2 regions of the Pseudonocardia broussonetiae genome follow, and region 1 is predicted to be linked to the other one. Evidence: predicted binding sites of a transcription regulator. Region 1 holds the regulator's gene; the other holds the start of a gene.
The links. The regulator LexA, encoded in region 1, represses DNA repair genes until DNA is damaged. The targets are predictions, from matches to a motif close to CGAACACGTGTTCG.
Positions count from the first base shown of each region.

Region 2: dnaB (replicative DNA helicase) is a predicted target of LexA. The motif match lies at 5,065-5,078, and genes of this name have one in related genera.

Region 1 is NZ_CP053564.1:3,524,508-3,539,608, forward strand. It holds gene miaA (tRNA (adenosine(37)-N6)-dimethylallyltransferase MiaA) at 1-372, shown strand, start outside; gene dapF (diaminopimelate epimerase) at 374-1,189, shown strand; gene hflX (GTPase HflX) at 1,223-2,653, shown strand; gene HOP40_RS17415 (hypothetical protein) at 2,689-3,639, shown strand; gene HOP40_RS17420 (universal stress protein) at 3,721-4,590, shown strand; gene lexA (transcriptional repressor LexA) at 4,568-5,305, opposite strand; gene HOP40_RS17430 (hypothetical protein) at 5,603-6,220, shown strand; gene nrdR (transcriptional regulator NrdR) at 6,380-6,859, shown strand; gene HOP40_RS17440 (vitamin B12-dependent ribonucleotide reductase) at 7,035-9,863, shown strand; gene HOP40_RS17445 (pyridoxamine 5'-phosphate oxidase family protein) at 9,987-10,439, shown strand; gene HOP40_RS17450 (alpha/beta fold hydrolase) at 10,465-11,424, opposite strand; gene HOP40_RS17455 (transglutaminase-like domain-containing protein) at 11,489-12,283, opposite strand; gene HOP40_RS17460 (helix-turn-helix domain-containing protein) at 12,339-12,542, opposite strand; gene HOP40_RS17465 (MBL fold metallo-hydrolase) at 12,754-13,785, shown strand; gene HOP40_RS17470 (hypothetical protein) at 13,851-14,702, shown strand; gene HOP40_RS17475 (DUF3145 domain-containing protein) at 14,874-15,101, shown strand, end outside.
Region 2 is NZ_CP053564.1:1,921,129-1,936,229, forward strand. It holds gene HOP40_RS09465 (aldo/keto reductase) at 1-660, opposite strand, end outside; gene HOP40_RS09470 (CoA transferase subunit A) at 785-1,600, shown strand; gene HOP40_RS09475 (CoA-transferase subunit beta) at 1,651-2,385, shown strand; gene pcaD (3-oxoadipate enol-lactonase) at 2,382-3,146, shown strand; gene HOP40_RS09485 (DUF3040 domain-containing protein) at 3,257-3,526, shown strand; gene dnaB (replicative DNA helicase) at 3,543-4,958, opposite strand; gene rplI (50S ribosomal protein L9) at 5,571-6,017, opposite strand; gene rpsR (30S ribosomal protein S18) at 6,033-6,269, opposite strand; gene HOP40_RS09505 (single-stranded DNA-binding protein) at 6,325-6,867, opposite strand; gene rpsF (30S ribosomal protein S6) at 6,878-7,204, opposite strand; gene HOP40_RS09515 (deoxyribonuclease IV) at 7,427-8,197, shown strand; gene HOP40_RS09520 (glycosyltransferase family 87 protein) at 8,194-9,600, shown strand; gene HOP40_RS09525 (NUDIX hydrolase) at 9,554-10,150, opposite strand; gene HOP40_RS09530 (glycosyltransferase family 87 protein) at 10,147-11,622, opposite strand; gene HOP40_RS09535 (transglycosylase domain-containing protein) at 11,703-14,249, opposite strand; gene HOP40_RS09540 (DUF5318 domain-containing protein) at 14,305-14,700, opposite strand; gene HOP40_RS09545 (PadR family transcriptional regulator) at 14,895-15,101, shown strand, end outside.

The DNA.
Region 1 (15,101 bases):
CCGGCGCGGATGCCGGCCGCCGCGGTGCCCCGCTATGACGCCGTGCTGCTCGGCGTCGACCGCCCCACCGACGACCTCGACGCCCGCGTCGCCCGCCGCGTCGCCCGGATGTTCGCCGCCGGCCTCGTCGACGAGACGCGCGCGCTGGAGCCCGCCGGCCTGCGCGACGGCCTCACGGCCTCGCGCGCGCTGGGGTACCAGCAGGTGCTCGCCGGCGGGTCGATGAGCACCGCCGCCGCCGACACCGTCCGCGCCACCCGGAGGTTCGTCCGGCGCCAGCGCTCCTGGTTCCGCCGCGACGCCCGCACCCGCTGGCTCGACGCCGCCGCGCCCGACCTGCTCGGGCGGGCCCTGACGGCGCTATCGTCGTGACGTGGAGTTCAGCAAGGGTCACGGCACCGAGAACGACTTCGTGGTGCTCCCCGACCCGGACGGGTCCCTGGACCTGACGCCCGAGCGCGTCGCCGCCCTGTGCGACCGCCGCCGCGGCCTCGGGGCCGACGGCGTGCTGCGCGTGGTCCGGTGGGCCGCGCTGGGCGACGGGCCGCCGCCGGAGCCGGGCGTCGAGTGGTTCATGGACTACCGCAACGGCGACGGCAGCCTCGCCGAGATGTGCGGCAACGGCGTGCGCGTCTACGCCCGCTACCTCGCCCACCGGGGCTGGCTGACCGGTGACGAGCTGCCGCTGGGCACCCGCGGCGGGGTGCGCACCGTGCGCATCGAGGGCGACGAGGTCTCGGTCGACATGGGCCACGCCGCCGTCGGCGAGTCGAGCACCGCGAGCATCGACGGGGTGGCGTTCCCGGGCGTGGCCGTCGACGTGGGCAACCCGCACCTGGCGTGCGTCACCGAGGTGCCCGTCGACCACCTCGACCTCACCCGCCCGCCCGGCCACGACCCGGCGCTGTTCCCGCACGGGGTCAACGTCGAGTTCGTGACGCCCCTGCACGACGACGAGATCACGATGCGCGTCCACGAGCGCGGCGTGGGGGAGACCCGCTCGTGCGGCACCGGCACCGTCGCCGCGGTGGTCGCGGCCCTGCGCCACGCCGGGCGCGACACCGGCACCGTCGGCGTCTCGACGCCGGGCGGGCGGCTGCGCGTCACCGTCACGGACACGACGACCGTGCTGCACGGGCCCGCCGTCCTGGTCGCCCACGGCGACCTCGACTGGGAATCCCTCGCCTAGAACCGGCGTTGTCGTGGGAGCATGACGAACACGATGACGGAACCCGCCCAGACCCCTCCGACGCAGCTGCGCCCCACCACCGGCGACTACGAGCTCGAGGAACGCTCCTCGCTCCGCCGCGTGGCCGGGCTCTCCACCGAACTCACCGACGTCACCGAGGTCGAGTACCGCAAGCTCCGGCTGGAGCGCGTGGTCCTCGTCGGCGTGTGGACCGAGGGAACCTCCGAACAGGCCCGCGGGTCGATGGAGGAGCTGGCCCGGCTCGCCGAGACCGCCGGCTCCCAGGTCATGGACGCGCTCATCCAGCGCCGCCCGCGGCCCGACCCCGCCACCTACATCGGCTCCGGCAAGGTCGACGAGCTGCGCGACGTCGTGCAGTCCACCGGCGCCGACACCGTGATCTGCGACGGCGAGCTCTCGCCCGGCCAGCTGCGCCAGCTGGAGGACAAGCTCAAGGTCAAGGTCGTCGACCGCACCGCGCTGATCCTCGACATCTTCGCCCAGCACGCCCGCAGCCGGGACGGCAAGGCGCAGGTCGAGCTGGCCCAGCTGTCCTACCTGCTGCCGCGCCTGCGCGGCTGGGGCGAGGCGCTGTCCCGGCAGGTCGGTGGCCGTGCCGCCGGCGGTGTCGGCATCGGCGGCCGCGGCCCCGGTGAGACCAAGATCGAGCTCGACCGGCGGCGCATCCGCAACCGCATGTCCAAGCTGCGCCGCGAGATCGGCTCGATGAAGCAGATCCGCGAGACGCAGCGCGGCTCCCGGCGGCGCAACGAGATCCCGGGCGTCGCGATCGTCGGCTACACCAACGCCGGCAAGTCGAGCCTGCTCAACGCGCTGACGGGCGCGGGCGTGCTCGTCGAGGACGCGCTGTTCGCCACCCTCGACCCGACGACGCGCCGCACGTCCACGAGCGACGGGCGCACCTACACCCTCACCGACACGGTCGGGTTCGTGCGCCACCTGCCCCACCAGCTCGTGGAGGCGTTCCGGTCCACGCTGGAGGAGACGGCGGGCGCCGACCTGCTCGTGCACGTCGTCGACGCCTCCGATGCTCTGCCCGAGGACCAGATCAAGGCCGTGCGCCAGGTGCTGGTCGAGGTCGGCGAGGAGCAGCAGGGTCGGATGCCCCAGGAGCTGCTCGTCGTCAACAAGACCGATGCGGCGGGCGACCTCCAGCTCGCCCGGCTGCGCCACCTGCTGCCCGACGCCGTGTTCGTCTCCGCCCGCCGGGGCGACGGCATCGACAAGCTGCAGGCGCGGATCGCGGAGATGCTGCCGCGGCCCGAGGTCGACGTCGACGTGCTCGTGCCCTTCACCGAGGGCTCGCTCGTCGCGCGGGTGCACGCCGAGGGCGAGGTGCTCGCGGAGGAGCACACGCCCGAGGGCACCCGGATGCACGCGCGGGTCGGTGCCGAGCTGGCCACCGCCGTGCTGCCGTACGTGCTGGTGGAGGGCGCGCGCTGATCCGCCTGCTCGCCGCGGCCGCCCTCGTCGCGGCGGTGGCCGCGCCGCCCGCCGCGCCCGAGACCCGCTGCACCGTCACCGACGACCGGCTGGCGGAGCTGTCCGGGCTCGTCGTCGACGGCGGGCGGGTGTGGGCGATGAGCGACGGCGGCCGCCGCGTCGACCTGCACCGGCTCGACGGCGACTGCGAGGTCGCGGAGACGCGCACGGCCGACGTCGACCCGTTCGACGCCGAGGACCTCGCGCTCGGGCCCGACGGCGAGCTGTGGATCGCCGACACCGGCGACAACGACCGCTCCCGCGACACCGTCGCCGCGATCGTGCTGGAGCGCGGCGGCGACGCCCGGCTGCACCGCTTCACCTACCCCGACGGCCCGCACGACGCCGAGGCGCTGCTCGTCGACGCGTCCGGGGTGCCGTACGTGATCACCAAGGAGGTCGGCACGCCCGCCGGGGTGTACCGCCCGGCCGCGCCGCCCGAGGGCCGCGGGCCGTTCCCGCTGGAGCGGGTGGGGCAGGTGTCGCTGCCGGCGTCGGACACCGAGGGCGGGCCGATCGGCGGCGTGGGCTCGCGCACCGTCACCGGTGCCGGCGCGTCCGCCGACGGCCGGGTCGTCGCGCTGCGGACCTACACCGACGCCTGGCTCTTCCCGGTGCCCGACGGGGACCTCGCCGCCGCGCTCGCGGCGGAGCCGGCCCGCGTGCCGCTGCCCGGCGAGCCGCAGGGCGAGGCCGTGGCGTTCGAGCCCGACGGCACCCTGCTCTCGGGCTCCGAGACGCGCGGCGGGGAGCCCGGCGAGCTGCGGGCCGTGCCCGGGGCCGCCGCCCTCGCCGCGGAGCCGTTCACCCCGCCCGCGGTGGAGCCCGCCGCCCCGGCGGAGCCACCCGCGCCGGAGTGGCTGCCCGCGCTGATCGGCGGCGGCGTGACGATCGGCGTGCTCGTCCTGCTCGCCGCGGCCCTGTCGCTGCGCGCGCGGCGGCGCTGAGGACGAGCGGGCGCCGTAGCACGCGCGTAACCGGACCCGCCGCACCCGCGGATACCGTGATCACGGTCGGAGGGGGGCGCGGTGCCGATCGTCACCGGTTACGAGGACACGCCGGGCGGGCACGACGCGCTCGTCCTGGGCGCGCAGCTGGCCCGGCTCACGGGGCTGAGCGCGGTGGTCGCCACGGTGTACCCGGTCGATGCCCGCGGCCTCGCCGTCGTCGCCCGCGACCCGCGGTGGCGGGAGAAGGCCCGCGCGGTCGCCGCCGGCCGGTTCCGGCGGGCGCGGGAGATCATCGGCGACGGCTGGGGCGACGCCGAACCGCAGTTCACCGCGCTCACACCGGGCTCGGTGGCCGACGTGCTGGCCGACCACGCCGACGACGTGGGCGCGGCCGTGCTCGTGGTGGGCTCCACCGGCCACGGGCTGCTGGGCCGCCTCGCGCCGGGCCGGACGGTGCAGCGGCTGCTGCCGCTCGCGCGCTGCCCGGTGGCGATCGCCCCGCGGGGGTACCGGCACACCGGCACGGGGACGATGACCGTGGTGGCGGTGGCCTACGACGGCAGCGCGGAGGCCGACCGGGCGATGACCGTGGCCGTGCACCTGGCCGGGCGGACCGGGGCCGCGGTGCGGGTCGTGACCGTGGCCGAGGACGACGACGGCGTGCCCGCCGCGCAGGCGCTCGCGCACAAGGGCATCGCGTCGCTGCCCGTGGAGATCGACGCCCTGAGCGACGTCGTGGTCGGACCGGTGGCCGCCACCCTCGCCGCGCTGCCCGACCGCACCGACGTGCTGGTGGTCGGGTCGCGCGGCTACCGGTTCATGCAGCGCCTGCTGCTCGGCGGGGTGGCGGGGGTGCTGGTGCGCACCGCCCGCTACCCGGTGATCGTGGTGCCCGGTCCGGACCACGCCGGTGCCGGAGGTGGCATCAGAGGCGGCGCAGCACCGTGACGACGCGCCCGAGCACGGTGGCGTCGTCGCCGGGGATCGGGTCGTAGGCGGCGTTGGCCGGCATCAGCCAGACGTGCCCGTCGCGGCGGGTGAACGTCTTGACGGTGGCCTCCCCGTCGATCATCGCGGCCACGATCTCGCCGTTCTCGGCGACGGGCTGCTGACGCACGACGACCCAGTCGCCGTCGGTGATGGCCGCCTCGACCATCGAGTCACCGCGGACCCGCAGCAGGAACAGCGTGCCCTCGCCGACGATCTCGCGGGGCAGCGGGAAGACGCTCTCCACCGCCTGCTCGGCCAGGATCGGCCCACCGGCGGCGATCGTGCCCAGGAGCGGGACGAACGCGGGCGCCGGCCGCTCGACGACGCCGGACTCCGACGGCGGCGCCTCGGGCTGGTCGTCGGGCGGGCGGACGTCGACCGCGCGCGTGCGGTTGGGGTCGCGCCGCAGGTAGCCCTTGCGCTCCAGCGTGCGGAGCTGGTGGTGCACCGACGACGTCGACGTCAGGCCGACGGCGTCGCCGATCTCGCGCACGCTCGGCGGGTAGCCGTGGCGCTCCACCCAGTCGCGGATGACCTCCAGCACCTTGCGCTGGCGGGGAGTGAGGCCGACGGGGGCGCTCGCGGGGTCGGGGAACGTGCTCACCTGGGCGGTGGGCCCGGGGCGCACCCCCTCGTCGTCGCCACCCGTCCGGCCGGGCTCGTCCCGTGCCATGTGCTCGCGCCTCCTCGTCGATTCCGCGCGGTTCCCGGAGTGTCCGGGAACCGTTCGTGCCGTGGCGGACGGGCGCGCTCGCGCGCACCGGTTCCGCCGTCGTGACCACGACCGTAGCCCCGATCCCGGCTCCCGCCAAACACATGTTCGAACGACACGCCCCGATTCCTCGATTCTGTCGGTGGTGGGTGGTACACATCGCGGAGAGCTCGTTCGAACACCTGTTCGTCGTTCGAACGGCCACCAGGAACGGAACGGCGAACGGCACGAGCGGGTCCGAGCGGAAGGTGGAGTCCGGTGCACGATCAGATCGAGGACGGAATGCGGCGGGGCGGCACGGCACTGCACCCGGTGGCACCGCACCCGGCGGCGCCGCGGGCGGCCGCGCGCTCCGCGGCCGCGCAGGCCGCCCAGACTCAGCAGGCCCAGCAGGCCGCGCAGGCCCCGCAGGCCCCGCAGGCCGCGGTGCGCCCGGCGCGGGCGGTGCCGCGCCGCGGGCGGGCCCACGGGCCGCGCCCGGTCCGCCCGCGGGTGGTGGCCACGGCCGCGCGCCCGGTGCAGCCGCCGCGCCCGCAGCGGCCCGGCGACCAGCGGCCCGGGGAGCACCGGCCGGGGGAGCAGCGGACGGGGGAGCGGTGGGCCGACGAGCGGTGGGTCGGCGAGCCCGGCCGCCGCGGCGAGCGCGTCCTGCTGCGCACGGTCCCGGTGCTCCCGCCGGAGGTCCTGCGCCGCCGGCGGGTGGTGGCGACGATCGGCATGGCGCTGCTGTCGGCCGCGGTCGTCGTCCTGCTGGGGCTGCTGGCCGACGTCGCCGCGGCAGCCCGGCACACCGACCGTCCCGCGGAGGTGACGAGCACGTCCCCCACAGCGGTGGTGCCGCCGTCCCTGCAGGTGACGGGGGCCGTCGGCGACTGACGCTCCGCGCGCGGCGCCGGGCGCCGTCGCGGCCGCGTTCCCGTTCGGACGACATGGGGCACGGATAGTGCCTCCCCGGTTTTGCCGCCCCTACATGTTGTGGTTACATGGACGTCGTTAGCCCAGGGATGGGGTTCCGGCTCGTCGGAGGTGGTGTTCGTGCGCTGCCCTTTCTGCCGTCACTCCGACTGCCGGGTCATCGATTCCCGTGAGGTCGACGACGGGGTCGCCACCCGCCGTCGGCGCTCCTGCGCCTCCTGCGGGCGCCGGTTCACCACCGTCGAGGAGGCGGTGCTGGCCGTCGTCAAGCGCAGCGGGGTCACGGAGCCCTTCAGCCGCGACAAGGTCGTCAGCGGTGTCCGCCGGGCCTGCCAGGGCCGTCCCGTCGACGAGGACGCGCTGGCCCAGCTCGCGGCCCGCGTCGAGGAGGCCGTCCGCGCGGGCGGCACCGCCGAGATCCCCAGCCACGAGGTCGGCCTGGCCATCCTCGGGCCGCTCCGCGAGCTCGACGAGGTCGCCTACCTCCGGTTCGCGAGCGTCTACCGCTCCTTCTCCTCGATCGAGGACTTCGAGAAGGAGATCGCCGACCTGCGCGACACGCCGGCGCGCGACACACCAGCCCGCGCCGCGCCCACCTGACCGACCCGTCCGATCGGCGGCCGCACGCGGCCGCCCGACGCATCGCCGCGCCGTCACCGCACCCCGTGCCGTTGTCTCTACGACAGCGCGCAGCTCGACCGCCACGCCCCGACACCCATGCCGTACTTGGCGCGCCCGGACCCCGTCCGTCGTGCGCGCAGGAGAGGGAACACCCATGACCGAGACCGTCGGCACCACGTCCGGACGCGGGAAGAAGGCCTCGCGCTCGTCCCGCCCAGCGGGCCTCACGATCGAGCGGATCCACACCACCGCAGGCGTGCACCCCTACGACGAGGTCACGTGGGAGCGCCGCGACGTCGTCATGACCAACTGGCGCGACGGCACGGTCAACTTCGAGCAGCGCGGCGTCGAGTTCCCGAGCAGCTGGTCGGTGAACGCCACCAACATCGTCACCAGCAAGTACTTCCGCGGGGCCGTCGGCTCCCCGGAGCGCGAGTCGAGCCTGCGCCAGCTCATCGACCGCGTGGTCGGGGTGTACCACCGCTCGGGCCTGGAGAACGGCTACTTCGCCACCGACGCCGACGCCGAGGTCTTCGCCCACGAGCTCACCTGGATGCTGCTGCACCAGGTGTTCAGCTTCAACTCCCCGGTCTGGTTCAACGTCGGCACGAGCTCCCCGCAGCAGGTCAGCGCCTGCTTCATCCTCGCCGTCGACGACGAGATGGAGTCGATCCTCAACTGGTACCGCGAGGAGGGGCTGATCTTCAAGGGCGGCTCGGGCGCGGGCCTGAACCTCTCCCGGATCCGCAGCTCGAAGGAGCTGCTGTCCTCGGGCGGCACCGCGTCGGGCCCGGTCTCGTTCATGCGGGGCGCCGACGCCAGCGCGGGCACCATCAAGTCCGGCGGCGCCACGCGGCGCGCGGCGAAGATGGTCGTCCTCGACGTCGACCACCCCGACATCGAGGAGTTCGTCCAGACCAAGGCCAAGGAGGAGGCCAAGGTCCGCGTGCTGCGCGACGCCGGCTTCGACATGGACCTCGGCGGCGCCGACATCACCTCGGTGCAGTACCAGAACGCCAACAACTCCGTCCGCGTCACCGACGAGTTCATGCGCGCCGTCGAATCGGGTTCGCAGTTCGGCCTGCGCGCGCGGATGACCGGTGAGGTCATCGAATCCGTCGACGCGAAGAACCTGTTCCGCGGAATCGCCGAGGCCGCCTGGGCGTGCGCCGATCCCGGTATCCAGTACGACGGCACCATCAACGACTGGCACACCACTCCGGAATCGGGCCGGATCACCGCGTCCAACCCGTGTTCGGAGTACATGCACCTCGACAACTCGAGCTGCAACCTCGCCTCGCTGAACCTGCTCACGTTCCTGGGCGACGACGGCCGGTTCGACGCCGTCCGGTTCCAGAGGTCGGTCGAGCTCATCATCACGGCGATGGACATCTCCATCTGCTTCGCCGACTTCCCGACCGAGCCGATCGGCGAGACCACCCGCGCCTTCCGCCAGCTCGGCATCGGCTACGCCAACCTCGGCGCGCTGCTGATGGCCACCGGCCACGCCTACGACTCCGAGGGCGGCCGCTCGCTGGCCGCGGCCATCACCTCGCTGATGACCGGCGCGTCCTACAAGCGCTCCGCGGAGCTGGCCGGCGTCGTCGGCCCGTACGAGGGCTACGCCCGCAACGCGAGCGCCCACCAGCGGGTCATGCGCAAGCACGCCGCCGCCAACGACGACGTCCGCACGTTCCCGGCGAGCAGCGGCATCCACCAGCTGGCCACCACCGCGTGGAAGGACTGCCTGGCCATCGGCGAGCGCAACGGCTGGCGCAACGCGCAGGCCTCCGTGCTCGCCCCCACCGGCACCATCGGCCTGATGATGGACTGCGACACCACCGGCATCGAGCCGGACCTGGCGCTGGTCAAGTTCAAGAAGCTGGTCGGCGGCGGGTCGATGCAGATCGTCAACCAGACGGTGCCGCGCGCGCTGGCGAAGCTGGGCTACCAGCCCGAGCAGGCCGAGGCGATCGTCGAGTTCGTCGGCGAGCACGGGCACGTCATCGACGCCCCGGGCATGCGCCCCGAGCACTACGAGGTGTTCGACTGCGCCATGGGCGAGCGGGTCATCGCCGCCATGGGGCACGTCCGGATGATGGCCGCGGTGCAGCCGTTCCTGTCCGGCGCGATCTCCAAGACGGTCAACATGCCCGAGACGGCCACCGTCGAGGACGTCGAGCGCGTCTACATGGAGGGCTGGAAGCTCGGCCTCAAGGCCCTCGCGATCTACCGCGACAACTGCAAGGTCGGCCAGCCGCTGTCGGCGGGCAAGTCGGCGAAGTCCTCGGGCGGCGGGGAGAAGGAGACCGTCACCGTCGTCGAGCAGCGGCCGGTCCGGCGCCGCCTGCCCAAGAAGCGCCCCAGCGAGACGGTCTCGTTCACCGTCGGCGGCGCCGAGGGCTACCTCACCGCGGGCTCCTACCCCGACGACGGCCTCGGCGAGATCTTCGTCAAGCTCGGCAAGCAGGGCTCCACGCTCTCGGGCGTCATGGACGCGTTCTCCATGTCCATCTCGGTGGGCCTGCAGTACGGCATCCCGCTGGAGTTCTACGTCTCGAAGTTCTCGAACCTGCGCTTCGAGCCGGCGGGCATGACCGACGACCCGGACGTCCGGATCGCCACGAGCGTGCTGGACTACCTGTTCCGGCGCCTCGCGCTCGACCACCTGCCCTACGAGAAGCGCGCGCAGCTCGGCATCTTCTCCGCCGACGAGCGCACCGCCCAGGTGGCCGACCAGTACGGCGAGGTCGTCGACGTCGAGGGCCTGCGCCAGGGCGTCGAGACCGAGCCGGCCGCCCCGGCGGTCCCGACCGGCGCGTCGAAGGCCCCGGTCGAGGTGGGCAGCTCCACCGAGCTGCTCGAGCTGCGCCTGGGCAAGGCCGCCGACGCCCCGCTCTGCATGACCTGCGGCACGAAGATGCGCCCCGCGGGCTCCTGCTACCTGTGCGAGGGCTGCGGCAGCACCAGCGGCTGCAGCTGACCCGTCCCGCCCCTGACCTGCGGCCGGTTGCCGCAGGTCAGGGGCCGAACGGTCGCTGGCGCGCCCGCCCGTCGCCCCTCATCCTGGATCCCCGCACCGCATGGATCCGCAGAGGATGGTCCGATGAGCGTGACCGTAGAACGGGCGCAGGTCGAGGACAAGGTGCGCGAGACCCTCGCGAGCCACGGGTCGATGTTCCTGGCGGTCTGCACCGACAACGTCCCGTGGGCGAGCGGGGTGCACTTCGCCGAGACGGGCCTGTACTCGCTCGTGCTGGTCCTCGCCCGGCACGGCCACACCCTGCAGGCGGTCCGGGCCAACCCGACGGTGGGGCTGGTCGTCTCCTCGGGAACGCCCTTCGACCCGTTCCTGCAGGCCCGCGCCGCCGCGGAGATCCTGCCCGAGGGGCCGGAGGCCGACGAGGCCGTCCGGGTGCTGGTGGCGAAGGTCCCCTCGGTCGAGCCCTTCCTGTCGACGCCGCACGCGGTCGTCCGGCTGACCATCGACCGCTGGCAGGCCACCGACGTCCGCAACGGCTGGCTCCCCGCCCGGGAGCTGGCCGGCACCGGCGCCTAACCGGCACGGCACCGGGCCCGCCCGGTCAGGTCGCGTTGCGCTGGTCCGGCGCGTGCAGGGGGCCGGGTTCGGGGTCGCGCAGCAGCTCCCGCCACTGGTGCGGGCTCCAGCGCGCCGCCGCGGTGGTCGTCAGGAAGTCCTCGAGCAGGTCGACGAACCGCACCGGGTCGGTGTGGAACGGGAAGTGACCCGCGCCCGGGAAGATCTCCAGCCTGCTGCCGGGCATCGCGTCGTGCGCGCGGTGGGCGTGCGCCACGGGCACGACGGCGTCGCGGGCGCCCCACACGAGCATCGTGGGCATGCCGCGGGTGAGGTAGCAGCGGTCGAGCATCGTCACCACCTGCCCCCGCCAGTCGACGACGGCGCGCAGCGTCCGGATGAACGCGGCGCGGGCGGTCGCGTCCGGCAGGGCGTCGACCATGCGGAGCAGGTCGGGCGCGTCCTGCCCGAGGTCGGTGCCGAGCAGCCGCAGCAGCGCGACGCCGGCGCCGACCTGCAGCCGCGCGGTCGGCATCCGCAGCAGCCCGAGCGCCGCGGCGGCCCCGGGCAGCGTCATCGCCCGCAGCACCGGGGTGACGTCGGGCCCGGCGCCCCCGCTGCCCACCAGCACGAGCCGCTCGGTGCGCTCGGGGAACTGGTAGGCGAACTGCATCGCCACCCCGCCGCCGAGGGAGTGCCCGACCAGCGTGGCCCTCTCGACGCCCAGGACGCCGAGCAGGTCGCGCACGCCGTTGGCGTAGGCGGCCACCGAGTAGTCGGCGCGCGGCTTGTCGGAGCTGCCGTGGCCGAGCAGGTCGGGGGCGATCACCAGGTGCCGGCGGGCCAGCGCGGGGAGCACCGGCGCCCACGTGGCCGAGCTGTCGCCGATGCCGTGCACGAGCACCACCGGCGGGCCGGACCCGGCGATCCGGAACGCCCGCCGGTAGCCGTGCACCATGCGGAACTGCAGCTCGGTGCCGGTCGGCAGGGCGTGGACGGTGGCCATGGTCCGGCCGAGGGTAGGAGCGCCCGGTCACCGCGCCGTTTCCACGACGTGACGTGCTCGGGGGTCAGGAGAGCGCGACGACCGCGGTCCCGTCGTCGTTCGGCAGCTCGTCGACGACGGCGAGCACGTTGACCGACAGCAGCTCGGCCAGGCCGTGGTGCACCGAGAGGAACGCGGTGTCGGCGGCGTCGCGGCCGGTGCCGATCCGCAGCATCGACGGCCGCGGCGCGAGCCCGGTGGCGTCGACGACCCGCCACGACCCGTCCACCCACGCCTCGACGACGGCGTGGAAGTCCATCGGGTCGAGCCCCGGCGCGTAGACGGCGACGAGCCGTGCGGGCACGTCGCGGGCCCGCAGCAGGGCGACGACGAGGTGGGCGTAGTCGCGGCACACGCCCTCGCCGAGCAGCAGCGTGTCGATCGCGTCGTCGGTGGGCTTGCTGGAGCCGCCCAGGTAGAACAGGCGCCCGTGCACGAAGTCGCGGACCGCGGACACGAGCTCACCGGTGTCGTCGATGCCGTCGAACTGCGCGTTGGCGATCGAGAGCAGCCGGTCCGACGGGCAGTAGCGGCTGGGCCGGCGGTAGGCCAGCAGGTCGAGCTCGGTGGTCTCCGGCGCGGGCAGGGCGCCCTCGACGGTGGCCGAGTACTCCAGCACCGTGCGCCCCACCTGCGCGTCGATCACGTGCAGGCGCCCCTCGTGCGGGGCCGCGACCTCCCTGAAGGGGACCGCCTCCCCGTCGCGGGTGATGGAGAGCCGCTCCTCGGCGGGCCGGGTCGCGGCCGCGACCTGGAAGGCGAGGAGGGCGGGCTCGGTGACGTCCAGCTCGAGGAACGCGGTGACGTGACGACGGTGCACGCCGTGATCGTCGCAGCCGTCGATGACGACCACGTGTCCGCACCGCCGTCCGCCCTCACCCCGCCTCGTACCGCGCGGCGCGGATCAGCTCCTCCACCGCGCTGCGCTGCACGCGGAACGACCTCCCGAACCGCACCGCCGGCAGCTCCCCGCTGTGCACGAGCCGGTACACCGTCATCTTCGAGACCCGCATCCGGTCCGCCACCTCGGCCACGGTGAGGAACGGTGCGCCGATCATCCCCGGCACTTCTGCAGCCATCCTGCCCACGCCTCTCGTCCCGCCCCCAGGGGCGCTGTTCACCGTGGGTGGGACAGTACGGGAGCAGGGGCCACCCTCCGGGGTGATCCGACCTGCACCGACGGGTGGCGTCGGGGCCCGATCCGTCCGGTTCGGCACGCGGAGTGCGTGATCGCGGGGCGCGGCCGGGTGGTGCGCGGTGCCCGCGGGTGGCAGCGCATAAGGTCGGGCGGTGATCCTCGACGACGACCCGGACGGCGACTGGACCAGCGCCGGTCTGTTCCGCTGCGCCCCCGACGTGTACCGCATCCCGCTGCCGCTCCCGCAGGACGGCCTCCGGGCGGTCAACGTGTACGCGGTGCCCGACGGCGACGGCTGGACGCTCATCGACTCGGGATGGGCGCTCGCGGAGTCGCGCGAGCTGCTCGCGGCGGCGTTGGGGCAGCTGGGCGCGGGCCTCGGCGACGTCCGCCGGTTCCTGGTCACCCACATCCACCGCGACCACTACACCCAGGCCGTGACGCTGCGGCGCGAGTTCGGCTCGCGGGTCGCGGTCGGGCGCGGCGAGCAGGTCGGCCTGGAGGAGGTCAACCGCTCGGCCCGCGACCCGTTCAAGGTCCACCGCGTCCGCCTCCTGCGCGCGGGGGCCTCCGCGCTCGTCGAGCAGATCGAGCGGCGCGAGATGGACGCGGGTGACCTCTCGGTGTGGGAGATGCCCGACGAGTGGATCGAGGACGGCGCCGAGATCGCGGTGGGGGAGCAGCGGGTGCTCACGGCCGTCGAGACGCCGGGCCACACGCGGGGGCACGTCGTCTTCGCCGACGACACCGCCGGGCTGCTGTTCGCCGGCGACCACGTGCTGCCGCGGATCACCCCGTCGATCGGCTTCGAGCCCAACCCCTCGGTGAGCCCGCTGACCGACTTCCTGACCTCCCTGCAGCTCATCCGCTCGCGCAAGGACGCGGTGCTGCTGCCCGCGCACGGGGCGGTCGGGATGCGCGTGCACGAGCGCGTCGACGCCCTGCTCGAGCACCACGGCGAGCGCCTCGACGCCACCCTCGCCGCCGTCCGCGAGGGCCGCTCGACGGGCCTGGCCGTGGCGGAGGCGCTGCCCTGGACGCGCCACCGCAGGCGCCTGCCCGACATGGACACCTTCAACGCGATGCTGGCGGTCATGGAGACGCTGGCGCACCTCGACGTGCTCGTCGAGCGGGGCGCCGTGACGATCACGTTGCAGGACGGAGTCGCTCACTACACATCGTGATAACGATTCACTCCAGGTAGGCGATCCGCGCTGGTGCTGCTCCGATCGGCCGTACTCTCGCCGCCGTGTCCGTTCCCGGAGCGGGGCGCCTGTGCCTCGCCCTCGTCGCGTTCGGCGTCGCCGTGTCCGGGGTGGTGGTCGCCACCGACGGGGTCGTGCCCGCCGTCGCGCCGCCCGTCGTCGCGCTCGCGCCCGTGGCGTCGACGGGGTGCGCGGCCGCCGGGCCCTACGCCGCGCCGGAGCGGGGGAGCGTCGGCCTGCCGCCCTCGGTCCGCCTCTGCACGGCCGGCCCGTTGACGATCACGACGCCGGGCACGGTCGTCGACGGGATGGACCTGCGCGGCGGCATCGTCGTCGACGCGGCGGACGTCGTGGTGCGCCGCAGCCGGATCACCGGCGACGGGTCGCGCGCCTACGGGATCGTCACGACCGCGGCGGGGTCGGTGCGGATCGAGGACACCACGCTCACCGGGCGCTTCACCGAGGCCGCCGTGGGCGGTGACCGGTGGACCGCCGAGCGGATCGAGGTCGTCGGCGTCGGCGGCGACGGCGCGCACGCGGGGCGGGGGAGCAGGCTCCGCGCGAGCGTCCTGTCGCGCTTCGCCCCCGGCTCCGACGTCGACGGGCTGACGCTGACGGCGTCCGACGTGGTCGTCGAGGACACGACCGTGCGGATGGGCGGTGAGCACCGCAGCGCGGTCCGCGTCTCGCCCGCGGGCGGCGACGGGCCGATCGTCGTCCGCTCCAACGTGCTGGGCGGCGGGCAGTACTCCGTGCTGCAGGACGAGGGCACGGGCGACGACGTGCACGTCGTCGACAACCGCTTCGCCCACGACGCCGTGCGGGCCCCGCTGCGCCTCCCGGCGGCCGCCGAGGCCGCGGGCAACACCTACGTCGACGGGGCGCCGGTGCGCTGACCGCGCGACACGCCCGGCGTGCCGCGGGTGTTGGCAGCGGCGGGCGGGACCGGGCAGACTCGCGCCCAACATCACCGAGCCCGGGTGCCACCCGGACAGCTTCAAGCAGCAGGCGCGCCACGACGCGAGGACGTAGGGGAAGACGATCCTCGTCGACGTTGGAGGTCTGCAGTGAACGCACGCGGCGTGGTCTTCGTCCACTCGTCGCCGACTGCGGTCTGTCCGCACGTCGAGTGGGCGATCTCTGGCGTGCTCGGGACCAAGGTCTCGTTGCACTGGACCCCCCAGGCCGCCGTCCAGGGTCAGCTCCGCGCGGAGTGCACCTGGAACGGCCCGGCCGGCAGCGGGGGCGCGATCGCGGGCGCCCTGCGGGCGTGGTCGATGCTCCGGTTCGAGGTG
Region 2 (15,101 bases), 1.6 Mb from region 1:
GATCTCGGCGACCGGCCCGCCCGGCTCCGCGAGCCGGCCCGACGCGATCGGGAACCACGGCAGGAACCCGACGCCGTGCTCGGTGCACCAGCGCAGGACGTCGTCGCTCGCGCGGTCGACGAGGTTGTAGCGGTTCTGCACCGTGACGACGTCGACGACCCGGTTCGCCCGCTCGATCTCCTCGACGCCGACCTCGGACAGCCCGACGGCCGCCACCTTGCCCTCGGCCTGCAGCGCGGCGAGCACGCCGAACTGCTCGTCCGCGGGGACCTGCGGGTCGATCCGGTGGAGCTGGAACAGGTCGATGCGCTCGACGCCCAGGCGGCGCAGCGACATCTCGCACTGCTGGCGCAGGTACTCCGGGCGCCCGCACGGGTGCCACTCGCCCGGCCCGGTGCGCAGCAGCCCGGCCTTGGTGGCGACCGTCAGCCCCTCGTACGGGTGGAGTGCGCGCCGCAGCAGGTCCTCGGCGACCTCGGGTCCGTAGGAGTCGGCGGTGTCGAACAGGTCGGTGCCGAGCTCGGCGGCCCGGCGGAGCACCGCGATCGCGGTGTCGGGGTCGGCGGGCGGGCCCCAGACGCCGGGGCCGGTGAGCTGCATGGTGCCGAAGCCGAGCCGGTTCACGGCGGGCCCGTCACCGATGCGGAAGGTGGAGGTCATCGCTCCACGTTCGCACCGTGCGCGACCGTCCCGCCGCCGATCGTGACCGGCGTCGCCGCGTCGGCGGCGTCACGCCGCGATTGCCCGGGTCCCGTGCGGGGGCTAGCGTTCCGCCGTGGCAAAGATCGCGTCGCCGAAGATCCAGTCCCTGCCGCACGCGGTGTCGGAGCTCGTGCACGACGGCGACGTCGTCGCGCTGGAGGGGTTCACCCACCTCATCCCGTTCGCCGCCGGGCACGAGATCATCCGGCAGGGCCGCCGCGACCTGACGCTCGTCCGGATGACGCCCGACCTCGTCTACGACCAGCTCATCGGCGCCGGTTGTGCGTCCAAGCTCGTGTTCTCCTGGGGCGGCAACCCCGGCGTCGGATCGCTGCACCGCATGCGCGACGCCCTGAGCACCGGCTGGCCGGCGCCGCTGACGATCGAGGAGCACAGCCACGCGGGCATGGCCAACCGCTACGTCGCCGGCGCGTCCGGGCTGCCGTTCGCGGTGCTGCGCGGCTACGCCGGCACCGAGCTGCCCGAGCACACCGACACCATCTCCACGGTCACCTGCCCGTTCACCGGCGAGGAGCTCGCCGCGGTGAAGGCCATCAACCCCGACGTCGCCGTCGTGCACGCCCAGCGCGCCGACCGCGACGGCAACGTCCAGCTCTGGGGCATCCTCGGGGTGCAGAAGGAGGCGGTGCTGTCGGCGACGCGCGCGCTGGCCACCGTCGAGGAGGTCGTCGACGAGCTGACGCCGGTACCGGGGGCGATCGTGCTGCCGGCCTGGGTGCTCGACGCCGTCGCGGTCGCCCCGCGCGGCGCCGCCCCGTCCTACGCCCACGGCTACTACGAGCGCGACAACGCCGCGTACAAGGCGTGGGACGCCACCAGCCGCGACCGCGAGTCGTTCACGACGTGGCTCAAGACCCTGCAGGAGGACGCGTCGTGAGCACCCCGACGAGCACCGGCACCGGTACCACCACCTGGACCGCCGACGAGATGATGAGCGTCGCCGCGTCGCGCTCGCTGCGCGACGGGCAGTCGTGCTTCGTCGGCATCGGGCTGCCGTCGACGGCGGCGAACCTCGCGCGCCGGCTGCACGCGCCCGCGCTGGTCCTCATCTACGAGTCCGGCACGATCGGCACCGAGCCCGACGAGCTGCCGCTCTCGATCGGCGACGGCATCCTCGTCGACTCCGCGCTGTCGGTCGTGTCGGTGCCCGAGATCTTCAACTACTGGCTCCAGCCCGGCCGGATCGACGTCGGGTTCCTCTCCGGCGCCCAGATCGACCGCTTCGGCAACATCAACACCACCGTCATCGGCGAGTACGACGAGCCGGCCGTGCGGCTGCCCGGGTCCGGCGGCGCACCGGAGATCGCGGCGTCGTGCCGCGAGGTGATCGTGGTGATGCGCCAGCGGCTGCGGGCGTTCGTCTCGCAGGTCGACTTCGTGACGTCGGTCGGGCACGGCAGCGGCCCCGGCGACCGCGCCCGCCTCGGGCTGCGCGGCGCGGGCCCGGTGCGGGTCATCACCGACCTGGGCGTGCTCGAACCCGACCCCGACTCGGCCGAGCTCGTGCTCACCGCGCTGCACACCGGCGTCACGATCGAGCAGGTGCACGCGGAGACCGGCTGGGAGCTCGAGGTCTCGCCCGACCTGCGGATCACCGCACCTCCCACCGAGCAGGAGCTCACGACGCTGCGCGGGCTGCGCACGGTGGGGTCGTCGTCGTGACCGTCGCGCTGCACCACGTCGACGAGGGTCCCCGCGACGCTCCCGCGATCGTCCTGAGCGGGTCGCTCGGCTCGACGGTCGAGATGTGGAGCCCGCAGGTCGAGCCGCTGACCGAGCGGTTCCGCGTCATCCGCGTCGACCACCGCGGCCACGGCGGGTCGCCGGTGCCGCCCGGGCCGTACACCGTCGCCGACATGGCGGGTGACGTCCTCGCACTGCTCGACGCGCTCGGGCTCGACCGCGTCGCCTACTGCGGCCTGTCGATGGGCGGCTGCGTCGGCATGGTCCTCGCGTCGGAGGCGCCGGAGCGGATCAGCGCGCTGACGCTGTGCTGCACGTCGTCGTACTGGCCCGACCCCAGCGTGTGGGTCGACCGGATCGCCGCCGTCGAGTCGGGCGGCACCGCCCCGCTCGCGGAGACGATCGTGTCGCGCTGGTTCACCCCCGGCTGGGCGGCCGAGCACCCCGACGTCGTCGCCGACGCCATCGGGCAGGTCGCGATGACGCCCGACGACGGCTACGCGGCCTGCTGCGCCGCGCTGCGCGACTTCGACCACCGGCCGCGCCTCGGGGCGATCGCCGCCCCCACGCTGGTGATCGCCGGCTCCGCCGACCCGTCGACGCCCGTCGAGCCGCACGCGCGCACGCTCGCCGAGGGCATCCCCGGCGCCCGTCTCGAGGTCCTCGACGCCGCGCACCTCGCGACGATCGAGCGTTCGGAGCAGGCCACTGCGCTGATCGTCGCCAACTCGCAGGCGTGACCAACCCCTCCGTTTCGACAGGTCCCTTCCGGCCTACCCTGACCGGGACGGAGGTGCCGGGGTCGACGAGGAGCTCGGGATCGTGGCGAGCTCATCGGAGGCGATCGCACGTGCTGAACGACCGCGAGAGACAGGTCCTGGCCCGCATCGAGCACCACCTCGCGATCACCGATCCCGAGTTCACGCAGCTGTTCCGCGCGGCGACGCCGCGCCGGACCGCGGTCAACCCCGTGCTGCTGCTGGTGCTCGGCATGGCGCTGATGGTGCTCGGGTCGGCCGTGATGGCCGTGCCGGTGGCCCTGCTCGGCATGGGCGTCGCGGCGAGCGCGCTGGTGGTCGCCTACCGGCAGAACGGCACCGCGGGCTTCAGTCCCGCGTAGCCGCCCGCCGGCCCGCTCAGCCGTGGGCGAGGTCGGCGAACCGGCTGTAGTGCAGCTGGTGGGCCACCACGATCGTCGTCGTGGGCCCGTTGCGGTGCTTCGCCAGGATCAGGTCGGCCTCACCGGCCCGCGGGTCGTCGCGCTCGAAGGCGTCGGGGCGGTGCAGCAGGATCACCATGTCGGCGTCCTGCTCGATCGAGCCCGACTCGCGCAGGTCCGACAGCATCGGCCGCTTGTCGGTGCGCTGCTCGGGACCGCGGTTCAGCTGGCTCATCGCCACCACCGGCACCTCGAGCTCCTTGGCCAGCAGCTTGATCTGCCGGGAGAACTCCGAGACCTCCTGCTGCCGCGACTCGACCTTGCGGCCCGACGTCATCAGCTGCAGGTAGTCGAGGATGATCAGCTTCAGGTCGTGGCGCTGCTTGAGCCGCCGCGCCTTGGCCCGGATCTCCATGAGCGTGAGGTTCGGCGAGTCGTCGATGAACAGCGGGGCCTCGCTGATCTCGCTCATCCGCCGGGCCATCCGCGTCCAGTCCTCGTCGCTCATCCGGCCGGCGCGCATGTCGGCCAGCTTGATCTGCGCCTCGGCCGAGAGCAGGCGCATGACGATCTCGGACTTGCTCATCTCCAGGGAGAACACCGCGCTGGTCATGCCGTGCTTGATGGAGCAGGAGCGCGCGAAGTCGAGCCCCAGCGTGCTCTTGCCCAGACCGGGGCGCGCGGCCACGACGATCATCTGGCCAGGGTGCATGCCGTTGGTGACCTGGTCGAGGTCGGTGAACCCGGTGGGGACGCCGACCGACGCCCCGCCGCGCGAGCCGATGGCGTCGATCTCGTCCATCGTGGGCTGGAGCAGCTCCTCCAGCGCGACGTAGTCCTCGCTCGTGGAGCGGTCGCTGACGTCGTAGAGCGTGGCCTGCGCGCGGTCGACGACGTCGGCCACGTCGGCGCCCTCGGCGCCGTGGTAGCCCAGCTGCACGATCCGCGTGCCCGCGGAGACCAGGCGGCGCAGGATCGCCTTCTCGGCGACGATCTCGGCGTAGTAGGCGGCGTTGGCCGCGGTGGGCACCGTGGCGATCAGCGTGTGCAGGTACGGCGCGCCGCCGAGGCGGATGAGGTCGCCCTTGCGCTGGAGCTCGGCCGAGACCGTGACGGCGTCGGCGGGCTCGCCGCGGCCGTAGAGGTCGAGGATCGTGTCGTAGACCGTCTGGTGCGCGGGCTTGTAGAAGTCGTCGGGCCGCAGCACCTCGACGACGTCGGCGATGGCGTCCTTGCTCAGCAGCATCCCGCCCAGCACCGACTGCTCGGCGGTGAGGTCCTGCGGGGGCTGGCGGTCGAACGGGGAGCCCGCCGCGCCCTCGTCGGCGGCGCGCAGCGGGCGGTCGCCACCGGGGCGGCGGCCGCCGGGGGGCCGGTCGTCGGTCAGCGCCATGCGCGGACCGCCGGTCGTGCGTCGTGCGCCGTGTGCCGCCGTGCTCCGAGTCGCCGTGCCTGCCCGAACCGGTCCATACGCAGCGTCACCCCCACTCCCACTATATCGAACGAGCGTTCGAGACGCACGGGCGACGTCCCGTCGACCCCGCGGTGAACGGTCGACGTCGCCGGGCGCCCGTCCCGAACCTGCGCGCGACGTTAGGCGCTCCGGCGCGTCGCACCTAACCGGCCTGTGCACACGTCTGGGGAGAGGTTGGGGACGGATCGGTGGATGTCCTGCACGGCGGGGGGAGCACGGTGTGGACAAAGTGGGGACAACTCGCCGTTGAGCGGCGTACTCGCAGCTCAGCGCCTGTTCACCGCCTGTGGACAACATTGTGGGCGTGTCGCGTCCGGAGCCCGTCCCGGCGTGTCGCGGTGATCCCCACCCGGCGCATACGGGCGGTCACTCGCCGACGCGGGCGCACCTTCCCGGCGCGTCGCGCCACGTCGACGAGACCGCTCCGCGCACTCCCGGGAACGACGACGGGGCGGGAGCGGGGCGCTGTGCCCTGCTCCCGCCCCGGTGACGGTGCGTGATGCCCGCCGGCGGACCGGCGGATGCCCGCTACTACTGCGCGACGACGGCCACCTGCAGCTCGGCGGTGACCTCCGGGTGCAGCCGGACCGTGACCGCGTGCGAACCCGTGGTCTTGATCTGCGGCACGTCGACGGCACGGCGGTCGAGGGCGGGACCGCCCGCGGCGCGCACGGCGTCGACGATGTCGGCGGTCGTGACGGAGCCGAACAGCCGGCCCGAGTCGCCGGCCGACTTCGCCTTGACGGTGACGGACAGGTCGCCCAGCTGCCCGGCGACCTCCTTGGCGTGCCCGAGGTCGCGGATCTGCCGCGCCTGCTGGGACCGCTTGATGGACGCCACCTGCTTCTCCGCGCCGCGGGTGGCCGTGATGGCCAGCGAGCGGGGGAGCAGGTAGTTGCGGCCGTAGCCGTCCTTGACCTCGACGATGTCGCCGGGCGCGCCCAGGTTCGGGACGTCGGCGGTGAGGATGAGCTTCATCTGGTCATGCCTCGCTTATCGGGCGGTCGAGGTGTAGGGCAGCAGGGCGACCTCGCGGGAGTTCTTGACCGCGACCGCGACGTCACGCTGGTGCTGGCGGCAGTTGCCGGTGACGCGACGGGCCCGGATCTTGCCGCGGTCGGAGATGAACTTCCGCAGCAGGCCGGTGTCCTTGTAGTCGATGTCCTGGGCCTTGTCCTTGCAGAACGCGCACACCTTCTTCTTCGGCTTGCGCAGGACGGGCTTGGCCATGGTGGTGCTCCTGGTGCTCGGTCACCGCGCGCGGGGCGCGCGGGAGGGGGTGGATCTAGAAGGGGGGCTCGTCGTCGGCGGCGGGACCGCTGCCGGCGGGCGGGGCCGAACCCCAGGGGTCGTCGTTCTGGCCGCCGCGGGAACCGCCGCCGCCGTACCCACCACCGGAGCCGCCGGAACCGCCGGAGCCGCTCCCGCTGCCGCCGAAGCCCCCGCCGCCGCCGTCGCTGCCGCGGCTGACCTTGTTGACCTTGGCGGTGGCGTACTTGAGCGAGGGGCCGACCTCGTCGACCTCGAGCTCGACCACGGTGCGCTTCTCGCCCTCACGGGTCTCGAAGGAGCGCTGCCGCAGCCGGCCGGACACCATCACGCGCATGCCGCGCGTGAGCGTCTCGGCGACGTTCTCCGCCGCCTGGCGCCACACGTTGCAGCGCATGAACAGCGCGTCGCCGTCCTTCCACTCGCCGGACTGGCGGTCGAAGGTGCGCGGCGTGGCCGCGACGGTGAAGTTGGCGACCGCGGCACCGGACGGGGTGAACCGCAGCTCCGGGTCGGCGGTGAGGTTGCCGACCACGGTGATGACAGTCTCGCCGGCCATCGCTACCGCCTCAGCTCGCCGCGGCGGCGGGCGCCGGGGCGGCCCGCTTCTTCGGCTCGCGGCGCAGCACCTTGGTGCGCAGGACGGACTCGTTGAGCCCGAGCTGGCGGTCGAGCTCGGCGACGGTGGCCGGCTCGCAGGTGATCTCGATGACGGCGTAGATGCCCTCGGCGTGCTTGAGGATCTCGAAGGACAGGCGGCGCTTGCCCCAGACCTCGATCTTCTCGACAGTGCCCCCGTCGTTCTTCACGACGGTGAGGAACTGCTCCAGCGACGGCGTGACGGTGCGCTCGTCCAGGCTGGGGTCCAGGATGACCATGAGCTCATAGTGACGCATGAGAACCACTCACCTCCTACGGTCTGACGGTCGCGGGATGTCCGCGACAGGAGGTTCTCACCGCACCCCGACAGTCCCGTGCCCCGAGATCGTGATCCGGGGAGGCGACGACGGCGTCCAGGGGGACGCCGGTCGAGGTGCTGCAACGAGGCTACCAGCGTGAACACGCGCGCCCGGCACCGCCCGCCGGGGACCGTCGGTGCCGGACACTATCCTCGCCCCATGCTCATCGGGGCCCACGTGCGCGAGGACGACCCGGTCGCCGCGGCGGCCGAGCGGGGCGCCGACATCGTGCAGGTGTTCCTGGCCGATCCGCAGGGCTGGAAGAAGCCGCCGCCGCACCCGCAGGCCGACGAGCTGCGCGCCAGCGACGTCGCGGTCGTCGTGCACTCGCCCTACGTCGTCAACCTCGCCTCGCTCAACAACCGCATCCGCATCCCCTCGCGCAAGCTCGTCGTGCAGCACGCCGAGGCCGCGGCCGGTGTGGGGGCGATCGGCCTGGTCGTGCACGGCGGGCACGTCACGCAGGGCGAGGACGCGGCGCAGGGCGTCGACAACTGGCGCAAGTTCTTCGAGCGCCAGGCCGACGAGGGCGGCTTCGCGGTGCCGATCCTCATCGAGAACACCGCGGGCGGCGAGAACGCGATGGCCCGCCGCTTCGACGCGCTGGCCCGGCTCTGGGACGCGATCGGCGAGTACGGCGCGGGCTTCTGCCTCGACACCTGCCACGCCCACGCGGGCGGCGAGGAGCTCGTCGGCGTGGTCGACCGCGCGCGGGCGGTCACGGGCCGGATCGACCTGGTGCACCTCAACAACTCCCGCGACGGGTTCGACTCCGCGCGCGACCGGCACGCCAACATCGACTCCGGCACGATCGAGCCCGAGGTGCTGGCCGCGGTGTGCGCCGCCGCCGACGCGCCGGTGGTGGTCGAGACCCCGGCCGAGGGCCAGCCCGCCGACATCGCGTTCCTGCGCGAGCGGCTGGCGCGGTGACGCGCACGGCACTCGACGCGCCGCGGGTGCCCGAGCGGGTCGGCGGCGGCCGACCCGCGGTCCCCGCGCGCCTCGTCCTGGCGGTCCTGGTGCTGCTCACCGGCGTCACGATGCTGCTGGGCTACGCCAACAAGGCCCGCTGCACCGGCCCGGGGTACGACGCCGCGGGCCGCTCGGTGCCCGACTACGAGATCCGCGTCGACCGCGACGTCTGCTACTCCGACATCCAGTACCTCTGGCTGGGCCGCGACGTCGACCGGCACGTCTTCCCCTACGTCTCCGGCTCGATCACCCCCGACGGGCAGCTCGTCGGCGGTGTCGTCGAGTACCCGGTGCTCACCGGCCTGCTGATCTGGGCGGGCGCGTACTTCGTGCAGACCGACGGCGGGTTCCTCCTGGCCTCGGCGCTGCTGATGGCCCCGTTCGGGCTGCTCACGGGCTGGATGCTCGGGCGGATGGCGCGCTGGCGGGCGCTGCTGTGGGCCGTCGGGCCACCGCTGGTGCTCTACGCCTTCCACAACTGGGACCTGCCCGTCGTCGCCTGCGCGGTGGGGGCGATCTACGTGGTGCACGGGCGCGGCACCGACCGCGCGCTCGTCGACCGCGCCACCGTCGCCGCCGTCCTGCTCGGCCTGGGCTTCGCGCTCAAGCTCTACCCGGGCGCGTTCGTGCTGCCCCTGGCGCTGCACGTCCTCGCGCACAACCGGCCCGGAGCGCTCGACTGGTTCGGCGCGCTGCGGGTCGCGCTGGCCGCCGCGGGCACGGTCGTGCTGGTCAACCTGCCGTTCGCGCTGGTCGGCTACGAGGGCTGGCGGGCGTCGTTCACCTTCCAGCAGCTGCGCAACGTCGACCTCACGACCAACTCGATCTGGTACTGGGGGTTCCGGCCGGAGTCGAACCCGGAGAACGTCGAGTTCCAGGACGCGATCGACGTCCTGTCGCCGGCGCTGGTGCTGCTGTCGTTCGCGGTGGCCGCGGCCGTGGGCTGGTGGCGGTTCCGGCGCGCCGGCCGCTACCCGTGGATCGGCGTGAGCGCGGCGATGCTGTGCGGGTTCATGCTCCTGCACAAGGTCCACTCGCCGCAGTACACGCTGTGGCTGCTGCCGTTCCTGGTGCTGCTCGCGGTGCCGTGGAGCTGGATCGCGGCCTACCTGGTGGCCGACGCGGTGATGGGGATCGGGATCTTCCGCTGGTTCTACGCGTTCAAGGCCGGCACGGGCGGCATCTACGACGGGCTGGCGGCGCAGGCCGTCGCCGTCGGCGTGTGGGGCCGGGCGGTGCTGCTCGTCGTGCTGTTCGTGATGTTCCTGCGGCTGCCCGAGCCCTTCGACGGCGGGCCGCCCGACGCTGACGGCGTCACTTCCAGGCGAACACCGGTTGTTCCAGGTGGGCCACCCGCGTAGGCCTGCCGTGGAGGACCACCTCCCGGAACTGGTGCAGCACCGCGCCGGTGGGGGCGTGCACGAACCGGTCGAACAGCGGCACCTGGATCACCGGCGCGTCCGACTCGGGGATCGTCAGGAACCGCGGCTCCACGTCGATCAGAGTGAGCGGCACCCGGTGCACCGCGCCGACCTCGTCCGGGTTGGGCGTCAGCTCGCCGACGGCGCCCGCCCACAGCACGACGGGGGTGATGACGTAGCCGGAGCGGGTGGCGTAGTCGTCGAGGACGCCGAGCTCGGTCGACTCGTCGAGCCCCAGGCCCAGCTCCTCGAACAGCTCGCGGCGCGCGGTCTCGCCGGCGTCCTCGCCCGGGTCGGTCCGCCCGCCGGGCAGCGCCCACTGGCCGGAGTGGCCGCGCAGCGTCGGCGCGCGGCGGGTGAGCAGGAACGCGGGGCCGTCGTCCTCCTCGATGAGGGTGATGGCCACCGCCGAGCGCTTGAGGTCGCGGCGCTCGATCGGCCGCGGCGTGAACGCCGCCAGCGCGGCCACGACGTCCTCGCGCGCGGTCACGCCGGCACCGCCGCACGGGCGACGGGCGCGGACGCGGACGGGCGCGCGGGCCAGTCGGGGTCCTCGACGCCGACCATCCGCACCGGGTCGGTGGCCGGCACCAGCACCGAGCGGACGACGAGCACGCACAGCCCGACGACGGCGGCGTCGCGCAGCAGCACCGCGCCGAGGAACCAGTCCGGGGGCAGGCCCATGTTCGCGGGCGTCAGGTAGTAGTACATCCGCGGCACCCAGACCAGCGCGTCGACGAGCATCCAGGCCAGCAGGATGCGGGCCCGGGGCAGCGCCAGCACTGCCAGCGGCACCAGCCACAGCGAGTACTGCGGGCTCCACACCTTGTTGACCAGCAGGAACGAGGCGACGACGAGGAACGCCAGCGAGGCGAGCCGCGGCGTGCGCGGGGCCCACCAGGCCAGCGCCGCGATGGCCGCGCAGCACAGCACGAAGAGCACGAGCGAGACGGCGTTGAGCACGGTCGGAGCCTGCCCCGCGGCGAGCTCCCCGTCGAACCCGGGCCAGCCGCTGAAGTGGCTCACGGCGAAGTAGAGGGAGTCGGGGTCGGCCGGGCGGGTCTGGTTGAGGCGGAAGAACTCCCACCACCCCGTCGGCCACGCCAGCGCCACGGGCAGGTTGACCGCGACCACCGCGACGACGGCCGCTCCGGCCGTGCGCAGTGCGACGCCGAGGCCGCCGTCGTGCCGGCGGCGCAGCCCGACCAGGACCACCGGCCCGAGCAGCAGCAGCGGGTAGAACTTGAACCCGCCGCCGATGCCCAGCAGCACCCCGGCGAGCAGCGGGCGTCCGCGCGCCAGCGCGAGCATCGCGGCGGTGGCGGCGCCGACCGCGAGCGTGTCGAAGTTGGTGAACGCGTGCACCGCCACCAGCGGGGACAGCGCCACCAGCACGGCGTCCCAGGGGCGCGAGGGCCGCAGCGCGTGCACGGCCCACACCGCGACCAGCCAGGCCAGCGCGAGCCAGGCCGCCGACACGTCGAAGTACACGACGACCGGCAGGGCCGTCGGGAGCCAGCCGACCGCGTCGGCCAGGCTCCGCCAGCCGTCGGCCACGCGCGCGGCCGCCCACTGGTGGAAGCCGGTGAGCACCGGGTACTCCATGTACCGCACGACCTCGTCGGGCTGCCCGGCGTTCTCGAACCACGGGTCGCGGTAGGGCAGGGCGGCCGGGTCGTCGAGGTTCTCGATGGCCCACAGCGGGACCGTGTCGGAGTAGCACATCGCCACGTACTGGCGGTTCTCCCGCCAGTCGAGCGCGAGCGCGCCGTCGTCGGTGCGGTACTGCTGCAGGCACGGCGACTTGCCGAGCCAGCCCAGCGCGAGCACGGCCACCGCCACCAGCAGCACCACCCGCAGCGGCGTCCAGAACGCGGAGCGCCCGATCAGCGCGTGGCGCCCCAGTGGCCCCCCGACGACCCGGCTGGCCGCGGTGGCCAGCGGGTCGGTCCACGTGGGCACGACCCGGACGGGGGGACGGCCGGGCTCCGGCGCGTACTGCGTGCCGGACCCGCCGGGCCGGGACGCGGGGTCGGGACGGCTCACCCGCTGCCGGGGAAGACCCCGAACGACGGGTCGTCGCCCGAGTCGTTGCTGTCTGCGCCGTTGTCCCCGTCGTTGCCGCCGCCGTTGTCGCCGCCGTTCCCGTTGTCCCCGTCGTTGCCGCCGCCGTTGCCGTTGCCGCTGTCCCCGGAGCCGGAGCCGGGGTCGGAACCGGATCCGGAGTCGGAGCCGTTGTCCCCGTCGCCGTTCTCGTCGCCGTCGCCGCTGTCGGAGCTCTCGTCGCGGGAGCTCTCGTCGTCGGAGTCGGGGCTCGCGGTCGGCTCCGCCCTGGGCGCGGCGCCCAGCGCCACGAACGGCGGGAACGCCTCGTTCGGGGTGCCGCGCAGCGCGCCGTTCATGTAGCTCTGCCAGATCGAGCCGGGGACCATCCGGCCGTAGATCGGCGAGCCGCCCGCGGTCTGGATCGGCTTGCTGGTGTCGGTGCCCACCCAGACGGCGGTGGCCAGGGACGGCGTGTAGCCGACCATCCAGGCGTCCTTGTTCTGCCGGTCGAGCGTCGGGTGCTGCTGCGTGCCGGTCTTGCCGGCGACGACGCGGCCGCCGGACAGCCCGATCCGCGAGGTCGGGGCGACGTCGAGCATCGACTCGGTGACGTTGCGGGCGATCTGCGGGTCGATCCGCTGCTCGCCCTGGCTCTCGGCGCGCTCGTAGAGCACGCGCCCGTCGGCCGCCGTGACCCGCGAGACCAGGAACGGCTCGTGGTAGACCCCGCCCGCGGCGAGCGTGGCGTAGGCCGAGGCCATGTCGATCGGGTGGACGTCCTGGTCGCCGAGCGAGACGCCGCCGCGGGCCTCGGTGACCTGGTTCTCCGGGATGCCCAGCGCGTGCGCGGTGTCGATGACGCGCTGCGGGCCCGCGTCCAGCCCGAGCTGGTAGAAGATCGTGTTGATCGACCGCGTCATGGCCGTCTGGATCGTGCAGCGGGCGCAGTCGAAGCCCTCGGAGTTGTCGACGACGGTGCCGGCGAGCGTCTGCCCCGACGAGCCGTCGTAGGTGCTCCCGAGGCCGATCGAGGGGTCGGCGGCCATCGCCGCGGCCAGCACGAACGGCTTGAACGACGAGCCCGGCGGGCGCAGGCCCTGCCCGGCGTAGTCGGTGCCCTGGCCGTCGCTGCCGCCGTAGTAGGACTGGACGGCGCCGGTGCGCGGGTCGATCGCGACGAGCGCGGTGCGCAGGTCGGGGTCCTCGCCCTCGAGCTGGCGCTTGACGGCCTCGACCGCCTCGGCCTGCCGGCGGGGGTCGACGGTGGTGGTGACCGTCAGGCCCTCGGTGTTGAACTCGTTCTCGGTGACGATCCCGCGGGCGATCACCTCGTCGCGCGCCCGCGCGTAGATGTGGCCGCGGTCGTCGGCCGGGATGCCCTCGAGGGCCGGCGCCTCGGGCAGCCAGTTCGTCGGGAACACGTCGGCGGCCCGCTCCTGCGGGGTGATGAACTGCGCGTCGACCATCTGGTCCATGACGTAGGTCCAGCGCCGCTGCGAGCCCTCCAGGTCCTTCGCCGGGTCCCAGCGCGAGGGCGCCTGGATCATGCCGGCGAGCATCGCGCCCTCGGAGACCGTCAGGTCGCCGACGTCCTTGCCGAAGAAGGACTGGCTGGCCGCCTGGATGCCGTAGGAGCTGCGGCCCATGTAGATGACGTTGAGGTAGTTCTCGAGGATCTCGTCCTTGGTCTGCTCACGGGTGATCTTGACCGCGAGCACGACCTCCTTGTACTTGCGGACGAGCGAGAAGTCGTCGTCGCCGGTGATCACCTTGACGTACTGCTGGGTGATCGTCGAACCGCCGCCGACGCCGCCGGTGAGCTGGTTGTAGACCGCGCGCAGGATGCCGGTGATGTCGAAGCCGGGGTCGCTGTAGAACGACCGGTTCTCCGCGGCCAGCACGGCGTTGCGGACGGGCTCGGGGATCTCGTCGAGCAGCACGACCCGGCGGTTGACGCCCTCGGGCCGGACGGTGGCCAGCGGCGTGCCGTCGGCGAAGGTGAACTGCGAGACCTGGTCGACGGCGAGCTCGTCGGACGACGGCACCGGGAAGATCAGCCAGCCGATGACGAACGCGAGGACCGGACCCAGGATCATCAGGCCGAGCAGGACGTAGACCGCGCGGCGGACGCGGGCCCAGGCGCTGCGACGGCGCGGGGCGGGCGTCCGGCGCTCGGGACGCCCGGTGTCCGGACGCTCGGCGAGCGCGACGGCGTGGTTGCGGGCCACCGCGGCCGAGGCGGTCTCCTCGTGAGTGAGCAGCGGCATGTCGCCCGAGCGGTAGGGCGCGCGCTCCTCGGGCGCCGGGGGCCGGGGCTGGATGCGCTGGGGCGGCACCCGGCCGGGCGGCGGGGTGGCCGGGCCGCCCTGTCGCGGGCGGGCGCCGGGCGGCGGGCCGTAGCCGGGCGGGCCCTGCTGCGGGCCGGCCCCGCGGTACTGCGGGGGAGGCGGGGGGAAGGGCGGGCCCGGCCGGCGACCGGGTGGCAGGTCCGCTCCGCCGGGGCGGGGGCCCCCGCCGGGACGGTGGTCGCGCTGGTCGGTCACCAGTGGCTCCTGTGGATCGGGGGTGTCCGGTGCCCGCGCCGCGAGTGTGGGGAGATCACTCGGCCGCGGTCCGGCGTCGCTTGGTCGTGGTCCCGGTGCCCAGGGCGTAGGACAGGACCAGGTGGTTCCAGCTGCACGTCCGGCAGACCTCGACGACGTAGACGGAGAAGTCGTCGTAGCGCTCGGCCAGCTCGTCGAGCTCGGCCGGCTTGCGCGCGGATCCCGACGCGTGCTTCAGGGAGTCGCCGAAGATCCACGACACCAGCGTGAGGTTCTCCTTGCGGCAGACCGGGCACGTCTGGTCGGTCTGCTCGCCGTGGAACCGGGCGGCCCGCAGCAGGTAGGGGCTCGCGTCGCAGACCGACGCTGTCCCGACGCGTCCGGCGTGGACGTCGGCGAGCAGCGCCCGGCGCTGCAACGCGTAGTCGACCACCTGTCGCTGGGTGCGCACCCGGTCAGGGTACGCGGGGTGCCGGACGGGCCGGGGAGAACGCCCGGTGACCGGCCGAGGGAGCACCCGGTGATCACCCGTCCCGAGGTGACGGAGGTCTCGACACGTCGCGCAGATGTATCGGCGCGATATGGTGGGGCGGTACATCGCACCGGGCGCCGCCCGCTGCGCCGCGCGTCGGGAGGAGGTCGGTCGTGCTCGAGCTGGCGATCCTCGGCCTGCTCCACGAGGCCCCCGTGCACGGCTACGAGCTGCGCAAGCAGCTCGGCGTCCGGCTGGGCGGGTTCCGGCTGTTCTCCTACGGCTCGCTCTACCCGGCGCTGCGCCGGCTCACCCGGGCCGGGCTGATCGTCGAGGACACCGCGCCCGAACCGGATTCCGGCACGTGGTCGCGGCGGAGC